2 regions of the Roseomonas sp. USHLN139 genome follow, and region 1 is predicted to be linked to the other one. Evidence: predicted binding sites of a transcription regulator. Region 1 holds the regulator's gene; the other holds the start of a gene.
What was found. Region 1 encodes LexA, which represses DNA repair genes until DNA is damaged. Its sites were predicted from a motif close to TGTTCTANNTANGTTC; they were not measured.

Region 1 (6,444 bases):
CCCCCAATGCCATCGACCTGGTCGGCACCGGCGGCGACGGGATGGGGACGCTGAACATCTCGACGGCCGCCGCCTTCGTCGCGGCCGGCTGCGGCGTGCCGGTGGCCAAGCATGGCAACAAGGCGCTGTCGTCGAAATCCGGCGCCTCCGACGCGCTGTCGGCGCTCGGCATCAACCTCGACATCCCCTTCGAGCGGATGGCGGCGGTGCTGCGCGAGGCCGGCATGGTCTTTCTGGCCGCGCCCCGGCACCACGCGGCGCTGCGCCATGCGGCGGGGCCGCGCGTTGAGCTCGGCACCCGCACCATCTTCAACCTGCTTGGGCCGCTGACCAGCCCGGCGCGGGTGAAGCGGCAGATGACCGGCGCCTTCGCCCCGCACTGGCTGCGGCCGATGGCCGAGACGCTGGCGCGCACCGGCAGCGAGCATGCCTGGCTGGTGCATGGCGACGGGCTGGACGAGCTGACGCTGTCCGGCCCCAGCCAGGTGGTCGAGCTGAAGGACGGCCAGATCCGCGAATTCACCGTCACCCCGGCCGATGCCGGGCTGCCGGGGGCGCCGCTGGCCGCGCTGAAGGGCGGCACGCCCGCCGAGAACGCGGTCGCGCTCGAGGCGCTGCTGCGTGGCGAGCATGGCCCCTATCGCGACTGCGTGCTGCTCAACGCGGCGGCGGCCCTTGTGGTGGCCGGTGTCGCGACCGATCTGGCGGAGGGTGCCCGGCGGGCGGCGCGCGCGATCGACGAGGGCGCGGCGCTGGCGGTGCTGGAGCGGCTGCGGCTGGCGACCAACCCGCCCGCGCCCGACCCGGCCGCCGGCGCGCCCGCGCCCGGCTGACCGGCCGCCTTTCCCTGCCCTGCCCTGTCCCGCGATGCCTGCGCCCGATTGCGCCGAGAGACATGATGAACGCTGACACCCTGCCCGACACCCTGCTGCGCATCCTGGCCGACAAGGAGGTCGAGGTGCGCGAGCGGGCCGCCGTCACGCCGCTGGCGGAGATGGAGAAGCGCGCCAAGGACGTGGCGCCGCCGCGCGACTTCACCGGCGCGCTCTGCGCCGCCGTGGCCGAGGGGCGCATCGGCCTGATCGCCGAGATCAAGAAGGCCTCGCCCTCCGGCGGGCTGATCCGCGATCCCTTCGATCCGGCCGGCCTGGCCCAGGCCTATGCCGCGGCCGGCGCCGCCTGCCTCTCGGTTCTGACCGATGGCCCGTATTTCCAGGGCAGCCCGGCCGACCTGGTCACCGCCCGCAGCGCCTGCAAGCTGCCGGTGCTGCGCAAGGACTTCATGATCGACCCCTACCAGGTGTTCGAGGCCCGGGCGATGGGCGCCGACTGCATCCTGCTGATCATGGCCGCGCTCTCCGACGCCCAGGCGCGCGAGCTCGAGGATATCGCCCGCAGCCTGGACATGGCGGTGCTGGCCGAGGTGCACGACCGGCGCGAGCTGGACCGCGCGCTGGGCCTGCACACGCGGCTGATCGGCATCAACAACCGCAACCTGCGCACGCTGAAGACCGAGCTGGAGACCGCCGAGACACTGTCGCCGCTGGTGCCTGCCGACCGCATCCCGGTGGCCGAGAGCGGCTTGCGCGACCCGGCCGATGTCCGCCGCATGGCCGCCGCCGGCGCCCGCTGCATCCTGGTGGGCGAGCACCTGCTGCGCCAGCCGGACGTGACGGCGGCCGCCCGCGCCATGGTCGAGGCCGGCTGAGCCGCATGTCGGGCGGGACCGAGGCCAGCGGCTTCACCCATTTCGACGCCGAGGGCCGGGCGGTGATGGTCGATGTCTCGGCCAAGCCGGCAACCGCCCGGCTGGCGATCGCCCGCGGCCGGGTGGTGATGGCGCCGGCGACGCTGGCCGCCATCCGCGCCGGCGGCATCGGCAAGGGCGACGTGCTGGGCGTCGCCCGCCTCGCCGGCATCATGGCCGCCAAGAAGACGTCGGACTTGATCCCGCTGTGCCACCCGCTCGCCCTGTCTTCGGTCCAGCTCGACCTCGTGCCGGAGGGCGAGACGGCCATCGCCATCGAGGCGCGGGTCAAGACCACCGGCCCGACCGGCGTCGAGATGGAGGCGCTGACCGCCGTCTCGGTCGCGGCGCTGACCGTCTATGACATGTGCAAGGCGATCGACCGCGGCATGACCCTCGAGGGCATCGGCCTGGCCCGCAAGGAAGGCGGCAAGTCGGGCCTCTGGGAAGCGGAAACGACAGCATGATCCCGGTCGAGGAAGCCCGCGCCCGCATCCTCGACGTCCTGGTCCCGACCGGCGCCGAGACGGTGCCGCTGGCCGAGGCCTGGGGCCGCATCCTGGCCGCCCCCGTCAGCGCCCGGCTGACCCAGCCGCCGGCCGATCTCTCGGCCATGGACGGCTATGCGCTGCGCGCCGTGGACGGGGTGCTGGGTGCCGTGCTGACGGTGATCGGCAGCGCGCCGGCCGGCCATCCCTTTACGGGCTCCATCGGGCCGGGCCAGGCGGTGCGCATCTTCACCGGCGGCCTGCTGCCCGACGGCGCCGATGCCATCCTGCTGCAGGAGGACGCGACCGCCGAGGGCGACCGCGTCACGGTGAACGAGACGGTGCAGGCGGGCCGCTGGATCCGCCGCCGTGGCCTCGACTTCACGGCCGGCGATCCGCTGCTCGAGCCCGGCCGCACCCTCACCGCGCGCGACATCGGCCTGGCGGCGGCGGGCAACCACCCCTGGCTCTCCGTGCATCGCCGCCCGCGCATCGCCATCCTGGCCACCGGCGACGAGATCGTGCTGCCCGGCGAGCCGCTGCCGCCCGGCGGCATCGTCTCGTCGAATGCCCATGCGCTCTCGGCGCTGGTCCGCGCCGCCGGCGCCGATCCCATGGTGTTGCCCATCGCCGGCGACAGCGAGGATGCCATCGCCCAGGCCGCCGCCGCCGCGCGCGGCGCCGACCTGCTGGTCACCACCGGCGGCGCCAGCGTCGGCGAGCACGACCTGGTGCAGCAGGCGCTCGGCCCGCAGGGCTTCTCGCTGGATTTCTGGAAGATCGCCATGCGGCCGGGCAAGCCGCTGATCTGGGGGCGGCTCGGCCAGACGCCGCTGCTCGGCCTGCCGGGCAATCCGGTCTCCGCCCTGGTCTGCGGCGTGCTGTTCCTCTGCCCTGCCATTGCCCGTCTGGCCGGGCGGCCGCCGGCGCCGCCGCCCTTCCAGCCGGCGGTGCTGGGCGCCGATCTGCCCGCCAACGACCGGCGCGAGGATTACCTGCGCGCGACGATCGGCCGCGATGCCGGCGGGCGGCTGCTGGTCACCCCGGCGCCGCGCCAGGACAGCTCGATGCTGCGCATCCTGGCCGGATCGGACGCGCTGCTGCGCCGCGCGCCGCTGGCGCCGGCCCTGGCGGCGGGCGAGATGGTCGAGGTGCTGCTGCTGCGCGACTTCGGCGTCTGAAGAAATGACGCCGCTTAGCTAGGACAAGTCGCGGAAAACGCGCCATTCGCCTGTTGACCGGCGCGCTGGAACTTTCGTAGAACATCGGCATGGTTGCCGCTTTGTTCGCGGCGGCCCCAAGCCATCGCGCACCGGTTCCGATACCGGCGCCTCAAGGGAGCCGCGCATGCTGACCCGCAAGCAGCACGAGTTGCTGATGTTCATCGACCGGCACCTGCGCGACACCGGATTCTCGCCCTCCTTCGAGGAGATGAAGGACGCGCTGACGCTGCGCTCCAAATCCGGCATCCACCGGCTGATCACCGCGCTGGAGGAGCGGGGCTTCCTGCGCCGCCGCGCCCACCGCGCCCGCGCGCTGGAGGTGATCCGCCTGCCGGAGAGCATCGCCCCCACCCCGCGCCTGACCGAGGCCAAGGCCGAGGCGGCGCGCGAGGAGAGCCGCGAGGCGACGGCCCGGCCGCCGGCCGGCGGCTTCTCGGCCAATGTCATCCGCGGCAATTTCGCCAGCAACCTGCCCGGCCAGCGCCCGGCGCAGGAGGCCGGGGCGGTGCACCTGCCGCTCTATGGCCGCATCGCCGCCGGCCTGCCGATCGAGGCGCTGCGCGACCAGGGCGCCAGCGTCGAGGTGCCGATGGCGCTGCTCGGCAGTGGCGACCACTACGCGCTGGAAGTGGCCGGCGATTCGATGGTCGAGGCCGGCATCCTGGACGGCGACACGGTGATCATCCGCCGTGACGACGTGGCCGAGAACGGCTCGGTCGTGGTGGCGCTGGTCGACGATGCCGAGGTGACGCTGAAGCGGCTGCGCCGGAAGGGCAATTCGATCGCCCTGGAAGCCGCCAATCCGCGCTACGAGACCCGCATCTTCGGCCCCGACCGGGTCAAGGTGCAGGGTCGTCTGGTGGGGCTGCTGCGCCGCTACTGACGGCGTTGCGCGGCACCGGCGGCGGCGGCACCCAGGGCCGCGCGCCGCGGCGGTCGCGGTCGCTTTCCACCACGGCCCCGGCGGGGGTGAGCCAGACGGCCTGCGCCCCGTCGCGCCAGACGGCGAAGCGGTCGAGCCGGGGCACCGCGCCGCAGCGGCCACGGATCGGCTCGGCCGAGAGCAGGAGGGCCGTCCCCTCGCAATGCCCGGCGGCGAAGACCGGCGGCGCGGCCTGGCCGCGCCGGGCCGGCGCTGCCCGCAGCAGCACGGCGACCGGGCCCGCCGCGCCATGCGGGGCGAAGCGGCAGGCCTCCGGCGCGCAGTCCAGCCCGCCCACCGCGCCGCGCGACGGCGCCTCCCGGAACGATGCCTCGCCCAGCCCGCGCAGCCAGCTGTCGCGGGTGAAGGCGGTGACCGCGCCGGCGCGCGCCAGCACCGGCCCCTCGGTGGTGCGGAAGGCGATCAGCCGGGCATCCGCGCTCACCAGGATGTCCGGCGGGGTGACCAGGGCAGCGCTCGCCATCCCGGCGGCCAGCGGCAACAGGCCCAGCCAGCGCCAGGGCAGCCGCCACAGGCAGAGCCAGACCAGACCGAAGCTCGCCAGGGCGAGCCCCCAGCCCGGGATCGGCGGCGCCAGCAGCGCCGCGCCCGGCCAGGCCGCGACGGTCCGGGCGATGAGCAGGATGCCGTCGACGCCCCAGCCCATGGCGGCCAGCGGCCAGGCCTCCAGCCCGAGCGGCAGCAGCAGCACGGCCACGAGCCCGGCGGGCATGACCCAGAAGCTGGTCAGCGGCACCGCCAGCAGATTGGCGGCCACGCCATAGAGCTGCAGCCGGCCGAAATGATGCAGCCCGGCCGGCATGGTTGCCAGCCCGGCGACCAGCGAGGTCAGCAGCAGCCCGCCCAGCACCAGCGCCGGCCGCCGCCACCATTCCCCCCCTGACCGGAAGCCCGCCAGCCAGGCCGGCCGCGCCTCGGCCATGGCCAGCAGCGCCAGCACGGCGGAGAAGCTCATCTGGAAGGAGGGGCCGAGCAGCGCCGCCGGCTGCCAGGCCATCACCACCAGCGCGGCCAGCCCCCAGGCGCGCAGCGACAGCGCCCGCCGCCCGAGCAGCAGCCCGGCGACGGCCAGCGCCGCCATGGCGAAGCTGCGCAGCATCGGCACCTGCATGCCCGTCAGCAGCAGATAGCCCGCCCCCAGCGCCAAGCCGAGCGGCGCCGCCAGCCGCTTGCCATCCACCCGCAGCGCCAGCCAGGGCCAGAGCGCGATCAGGAAGCGCAAGCCCCCGAAGCCCAGCCCGATGACGATCGCCATGTGCAGGCCGGAGACCGAGAGCAGGTGCGCCAGGCCCGAATCGCGCATGGCCGCCATGGCAGGCGCCGGGATGGCGTTCTGGCTGCCGGTGATCAGCGCGGCGGCGATGGCGCCCTCCGGCCCCGGCAGCACGGCACGCACCCGGTCCTCGATGCGGCGGCGGGTGGCGGCGAAGGCCGGCGGATCGACCGCCTCGCCCAGCCGTTCCGCCGGCCCCAGGGCGAAGCCCGAGCCGCCCAGGCCCGCGAAGAAGGCATCGCGCTGGAAGTCCCAGGCGCCGGGATAGGCCGGCGCCGAGGGCGGCCGCAGCAGGGCCCGCACCCGCAGCAGCTCGCCGGGCGCCGGGCGGAGCGGATCCTGGTCGCGCAGCCGCAGCCGGATCGGCCGGGCGGCCGGCGGCATCTCCTCCGACCAGCGGGCGCCTTCCAGCGTCACCCGCAGGGCGGTCGGCAGCTGCTCCACCGCCGCCACCCGGCCGGTCACCTCCAAAGCGGTGCGCGGCAGCACCAGCGGCGCCGGCAGCTGCGCGGCCTGCCAGGCGCACCAGCCAAAACCCAGGCAGGCGCAGGCGGCGAGGCTGACGCCCCAGCCGGCAAGCCCCCGGCCGCGCCAGCCCAGCAGCAGGGCGAGGCCCGCCAGCGCGATGCCCAGCCAGAGCGCGGCGGGCCCCGGCTCCTCGGTCCGGGAGAAGTAAAGAAGCACCCCGCAGGCCATGGCGACCGGCCACCACAGCGGCAGGCGCGACCATTCCTCGGCCAGCAGCAGGGGGATCGTTGCCGGCGTGGCCC
Region 2 (6,444 bases), 230 kb from region 1:
GTAGAGCGTCCGCCCGGTGGCCCGGCGCGACAGCTCCTTCGACAGCTTGATGCGCTGCGCCTCGCCGCCCGAGAGGGTGGTCGCCTGCTGGCCGAGATGGATGTAGCCGAGGCCGACTTCCTTCAGCACGCGCAGCTTGTCGCGGATTGCCGGCACGGCGGAGAAGAAGTCGAGACCTTCCTCGACCGTCATTTCCAGCACGTCGGCGATCGACTTGCCGCGGAACTTCACCTCCAGCGTCTCGCGGTTGTAGCGCTTGCCCTTGCAGGTATCGCAGGTGACGTAGACGTCGGGCAGGAAGTGCATCTCGATCTTCAGCACGCCATCGCCCTGGCAGGCCTCGCAGCGGCCGCCCTTGACGTTGAAGCTGAAGCGGCCGGGCTTGTAGCCGCGCGCCCGGCTGTCCGGCAGCTCGGAGAACCAGTCACGGATCGGCGCGAAGAGGCCGGTATAGGTCGCCGGGTTCGAACGCGGGGTGCGGCCGATCGGCGACTGGTCGATGTCGATGATCTTGTCGAGATGCTCCAGCCCCTCGATCCGCTCATGCGGGGCAGGGACGGTGCCGGCGCCCATCAGCCGGCGGGCGGTGGCCTTGTAGAGGGTCTCGATGACGAAGGTCGACTTGCCGCCGCCGGAGACGCCGGTGACGCAGGTGAAGGTGCCGAGCGGCAGGCCGGCGGAAAGGCCGCGCAGGTTGTTGCCGGTGGCGCCGACGACCTTCAGCTGCCGCTTCGGGTCGGGCTTGCGGCGCTCGGCCGGCACCTCGATCGAGCGGCGGCCCGACAGATAGGCGCCGGTGATGCTGTCCGGATGGGCGGCGACCTCCGCCGGCGTGCCCTGGGCGATGATGCGGCCGCCGCCGGCGCCGGCCGCCGGGCCGATGTCGATCAGGTGGTCGGCGGTGCGGATGGCGTCCTCGTCATGCTCGACCACGAGCACGGTGTTGCCGAGGTCGCGCAGCCGCCGCAGCGTGGTCAGCAGCCGCTCATTGTCGCGCTGGTGCAGGCCGATCGAGGGCTCGTCCAGCACGTAGAGCACGCCGGTCAGGCCGGAGCCGATCTGGCTGGCCAGGCGGATGCGCTGGCTCTCGCCGCCCGACAGCGTCGCCGATGAGCGGGCGAGGGACAGGTAGTCCAGTCCGACATCGAGCAGGAAGCGCAGCCGCTCGATGATTTCCTTCAGGATGCGGCGGGCGATCTCGGCGCGCTGCGGGGTGAGGGTGGCCTCCACCCCCTCGAACCAGGGCAGCGCCTTGCGGATCGACAGGTCGCTGGCCCCGGCGATGTGCAGGCCGGCGACCTTCACCGACAGCGCCTCCGGCTTCAGCCGGGCGCCGCAGCAGACATGGCAGGGGCGCTCCGCCTGGTAGCGGGAGAGGTCCTCGCGCACCCAGGGGTTGTCGGTCTCGCGCAGGCGGCGGGCCAGATTCGGCAGCACGCCCTCGAAGGGCTTCTTCACCTCGTAGGCGCGCAGCCCGTCCTTGTAGCGGAGGGTGACGACCTCCTTGCCGGTGCCCTCCAGGATGGCCTCGCGCGCGGCCGCCGGCAGCTCGCCCCAGGGGGTGCTGGTCTTGATTCCCAGATGCTTGGCCAGGCTGGTCAGGGTCTGGTCGTAATAGGGGGCGCTGTTGCCGGCCCAGGCGGCGACCGCCCCATCGGCGATGCTGCGGGCATCGTCGGGGACCACCAGCGCACCGTCGAAGAAGCTCTCGGTGCCGAGGCCGTCGCAGGCCGGGCAGGCGCCCTGCGGCGAGTTGAAGGAGAACAGCCGCGGCTCGATCTCCTCCAGGGTGAAGCCGGAGACCGGGCAGGCATAGCGGCTGGAGAAGACGGTGCGCTCGCCATCATCGGCGCCGTCGGCATAGGCGACGCCGTCGGCCAGGCCGAGCGCGGTCTCGAAGCTGTCGGCCAGGCGCTGCGCCAGGCCCTCGCCGCCGACCACGACGCGGTCGACCACCACCTCGATGTCGTGCTTCTTGCGCTTGTCGAGGGAGGGCGCGTCCTCGATGCGCATCAGATCGCCATTGATCTTGACCCGCTCGAAGCCGCGGCGCTGGTACTCGGCCAGCTCCTTCTTGAACTCGCCCTTCTTGCCGCGCACCACCGGGGCCAGCAGCAACAGGCGGGTGCCCTCCGGCATGGCGAGGACGCGGTCGACCATCTGGCTGACGCTCTGCGCCTCGATCGGCAGGCCGGTCGCCGGGCTGTAGGGCACGCCGGCCCGCGCCCAGAGCAGGCGCATATAGTCGTGGATCTCGGTCACCGTGCCGACGGTGGAGCGCGGATTGTGGCTGGTGGTCTTCTGCTCGATGGAGATCGCGGGCGACAGGCCCTCGATCGAATCCACGTCCGGCTTCTGCATCAGCTGCAGGAACTGCCGCGCATAGGCCGAGAGGCTCTCGACATAGCGACGCTGGCCCTCGGCATAAATGGTGTCGAAGGCGAGCGACGACTTGCCGGAGCCGGACAGGCCGGTCAGCACCGTCAGCGTGTGCTTCGGGATGTCGATATCGACATTCTTCAGGTTGTGCTGGCGGGCACCGCGGATGCGGATCTGGTCCTGGCCGGGATGCGTGGGGGCGGTCTGACCGGAGGGGGAGGAAAGCTTCTTCAAGTCAGACTCCTGCGCACAGGTGTTCGCATTGTGTTCTGGCGGGGCTTGTGCCAGCATCCGTCGTCCGAGGGAAGTGGCCAAGCGGAAGTGAGTAAGCGGCGGAAGGTCACCTTCCGTTGCAGCCCCTTCTTCCCTGGTAGAGGCGTTCGCGGGCCGGCTGTCGCCGCCGGGGCTGGCCGCGGGCCGGCCGTGTGGCTAGGTTGCGGCCATGTGCCCGGGCCCGGGATCACCATCCCGGGCCGGTGCAAGCGACCGAGGCGCCCATCTGGGTGCGCGTGAATGTGAAACCAAGCCCCGCGCGGCCGATGCCTCCCATGCCCTGCAGGGAGGGGAAGGCGGGCGGGGCGGCAGCGGATGAAGGACCGGGCAGCATGGCCGGCAGCGTCAACAAGGTGATCCTGATCGGCAATCTGGGGAAGGACCCGGAGGTGCGGAACTTCCAGAATGGCGGGCGGGTGGTGAACCTGCGCCTGGCCACGACGGATTCCTACAAGGATCGCGAAGGCAACCGCCAGGAGCGCACCGAATGGCATTCGGTCGCCATCTTCAACGAGAAGCTGGGCGAGATTGCCGAGAAGTACCTGCGCAAGGGCAGCAAGGTCTATATCGAGGGCAAGCTGGAGACCCGGAAGTGGCAGGACCAGTCCGGCCAGGACCGCTACTCCACCGAGGTCGCGCTGCGCAATTTCGGCGGTGAGCTGACGCTGCTCGATGGCCGCGGCGAGGGCGGCGGTGGCGGCGGCGGCTATGAGGGCGGCGGCGCTGGCGGCGGCGGCCGCTCCTCGGGCGGCGGCTATGGCGGCGGCGGCGAGCGCAGCGGCGGTGGCGAGCGGAGCGGGGGTGGCAGCAGCCGGCCGCAGCGCGGCGGCTGGGACGCGCCGAAGGGCGGCGGCAGCGACCTGGACGACGACATCCCGTTCTGAGCCGCCTTTCCGATCGACCGAACGGCGCGCGGCGGGCTTCCCGCCGCCGCGTGCCCGGCGCGACGCTTCGCCCCTCGCGGAAAACTTACGGCGAATGGCCGCGTTCAGGATTGCAGTGCCTTGGTTGGCCCCTTGCGGCCCGCCGCCGGACCGCAATCTTTGCCGAGGGACGTCCCATGAAGAAAGTGTAATCCAACACGTCCTTCTTGATGGCGCCCGCCTGGGCGTCCAGACGCCCCCCGGAACACAGGAAGCCCGAGCGCCGTGATCCTTTCCGCCGACCGTATCCGCCTGGCCGCCAGCCCCGCCACCAAGGAGGCCGCGATCCGTGCCGCGGCCCAGCTGCTCGTCGAGACCGGCGCGATCGATGCAGCCTATGCCGACAGCATGCTGCGCCGGGAAACCGAGGCCGACACCTTCCTGGGCAATGGCATCGCCATTCCGCACGGCCAGCGCGGCGATCGCGGGCTGATCCACCGGACCGGCATCGCCGTGCTGCAGGTGCCGCAGGGCGTCGCCTGGAACGGCGAGGACCGCGCCCGCCTGGTGGTCGCCATCGCTGCCCAGGGCGATGAGCATATTGCTGTCCTGCGCCGCCTGACCGAGGTGCTGGGCGAGAGCGAGCTGGCCGAACGGCTGGCCGTCACCGACGATGCCAAAGAGATCCTGGCGGCGCTGGACCCCGACGCGCCGATGCCGGCCGCCGGCGCTGCGCCTGGCGCGGCCGCTGTCGGCGCCCTGACCGCCGAGGTTCGCGCCCCCGCCGCCGCCGGCATGCATGCGCGGCCCGCCCGCCTCCTGGTGCAGCTGGCCAAGCGCTACGACTCCTTGGTCACCCTGCGGCATGGCGAGCGCCGTGCCGACGCCCGCAGCATGATTGCCCTGCTCCAGCTCGGCGCCGGGCCGGGCGCGGGCATGACGCTCGAGGTCGCCGGCCCCGATGCCGAGGCCGCGCTGGCCGCGCTGACCGCGGCCTTCGCCGATGAGCTCGGCGACCGCGACGCGCCGCCGGCCGGTGCCGGCCCCGCCGCCGCCGTGGCGCCGGCCGAAGCCCTGGAACCCGGTGCCATTGCCGGCCTGCCCGCGAGCCCCGGCGTCGCGATCGGCCAGCTGCACCGCTTCCGCTCCGAGGCCGCCGGCTTCGCGGCCACCGCCGCCGATCCGCTGGCCGAGGCCGCCGCCCTGGAAGCCGCCCTGGAGGAATCCCGGCGCGAGCTGAAGACCGTGGCGCAGGAAATGGGTAAGCGCGTCGGCGAGCAGCACGCGGCCATCTTCGCGGCGCATGAGGAATTCCTGGAAGATCCGGAGCTGCTGGCGACGACGCGCAGCGCCATCGAGGCCGGCGCCTCGGCCCCGGCCGCCTGGCAGGGGGCGACCGAGGCCCGCGCCGCCGCCCTGGCCGGCATCGGCGATGCCCTGCTGGCGGCGCGCGCGACCGATCTGAAGGATGTCTCCCGCCGGGTGCTGCGGCATCTGGTCGGCGGCGAGGCCGCCGCCATCAACCTGCCGCAGGGCGCCATCGTGGTGGCGGAAGACCTGACGCCCTCGGAGACCGCCAATCTCGATCCGGCCCGGGTGGTCGGCATGGTGACCTCGGCCGGCGGGCCGACGGCGCATACCGCCATCCTGGCGCGCGCCCTGGGCATCCCCGCCGTGGTCGCCGCCGGGGCCCCGGTGCTGCAGCTCGCCGATGGCACCCGCGCGGTGGTCGATGGCGATCGCGGCACGGTGCTGCCCGATCCCGATGCGGCCGCCATCGCCCGCGCCGAGGCCGCGATGCGCGCCGGCCGCGACCGCGCCGCGGCGGCGAAGCGCGCCGCCTTCCGCCCGGCGGTCACCCAGGACGGCCATCGCGTCGAGGTCGCCGCCAATGTCCGCAAGCCGGAGGAGGCGGTCGAGGCCGTCGCCGCCGGCGCCGAGGGCACCGGCCTGGTCCGCAGCGAATTCCTCTTCGACGGCCGCGAACAGCCGCCATCGGAGGACGAGCAGTTCGCCCTGTATCGGCGACTGGCCGAAGGCTTCGGCGGCCTGCCGGTGGTGCTGCGCACGCTGGATGCCGGCGGCGACAAGCCGCTGCGCTTCGTGCACCACCCGGTCGAGGCCAATCCCTTCCTCGGCCTGCGCGGCCTGCGCCTGTCGCTGGCCGAGCCGGCGCTGTTCCGCGCCCAGGTGCGCGCCGCGCTGCGCGCCGGGCGGCATGGCGACATCCGGCTGATGCTGCCGATGGTCGATGGCCTGGCCGATCTGCGCGCCGCCCGCGACATCATCGAACGCGAGCGGCTGGACCTGGCCACCCCGCCGCTGGAGGTGGGCATCATGGTCGAGGTGCCCTCGGCCGCGGTGATGGCCGACCAGCTGGCCCGCGAGGCGGACTTTTTTTCCATCGGCACCAATGATCTGACCCAGTACACGCTGGCCGTGGACCGGCTGCATCCGACGCTGGGCGCGCGCTCCGACGCGCTGGACCCGGCGGTGCTGCGGCTGATCGACATCACGGTGAAGGCTGCGCATGGCCGCGGCCGCTGGGTCGGCGTCTGCGGCAACCTGGCCGCCGATGCCATGGCGGCGCCGATCCTGGTGGGGCTGGGCGTCGACGAGTTGTCGGTCTCCATCCCCAATGTCGCGGCGCTGAAGGCGCAGATCCGCGGCATGACCATGCTGGCGGCCGAGAAGGTGGCAAGCGCTGCGCTGGATTGCGCGACCGCCGCCGAGGTCCGCGCCCTGCCGGCGCTGCGGGAGCTGGCCCATGTCGGCTGACGCGCCCCGCATCGCCCCCCGCATCACCACGGTCACGCTGAACCCGGCGCTCGACCTGACCATCCCGCTGGCGCGGCTGGCGCTGGGCGAGGTCAACCGCGCCGGACCCGCCGAGCTGCGGCCGGCCGGGAAGGGGGTCAATGTCGCCGTC

Region 2: the regulator LexA is predicted to act here: its motif matches at 2,634-2,649, upstream of uvrA (excinuclease ABC subunit UvrA).

The regions. Positions count from the first base shown of each region.
Region 1 is NZ_JBBCWY010000001.1:1,335,934-1,342,377, reverse strand. It holds gene trpD (anthranilate phosphoribosyltransferase) at 1-833, shown strand, start outside; gene trpC (indole-3-glycerol phosphate synthase TrpC) at 899-1,708, shown strand; gene moaC (cyclic pyranopterin monophosphate synthase MoaC) at 1,714-2,214, shown strand; gene WFI16_RS06200 (molybdopterin molybdotransferase MoeA) at 2,211-3,416, shown strand; gene lexA (transcriptional repressor LexA) at 3,583-4,341, shown strand; gene WFI16_RS06190 (ComEC/Rec2 family competence protein) at 4,298-6,444, opposite strand, start outside.
Region 2 is NZ_JBBCWY010000001.1:1,566,332-1,572,775, reverse strand. It holds gene uvrA (excinuclease ABC subunit UvrA) at 1-2,613, opposite strand, end outside; gene ssb (single-stranded DNA-binding protein) at 2,985-3,536, shown strand; gene ptsP (phosphoenolpyruvate--protein phosphotransferase) at 3,801-6,293, shown strand; gene pfkB (1-phosphofructokinase) at 6,283-6,444, shown strand, end outside.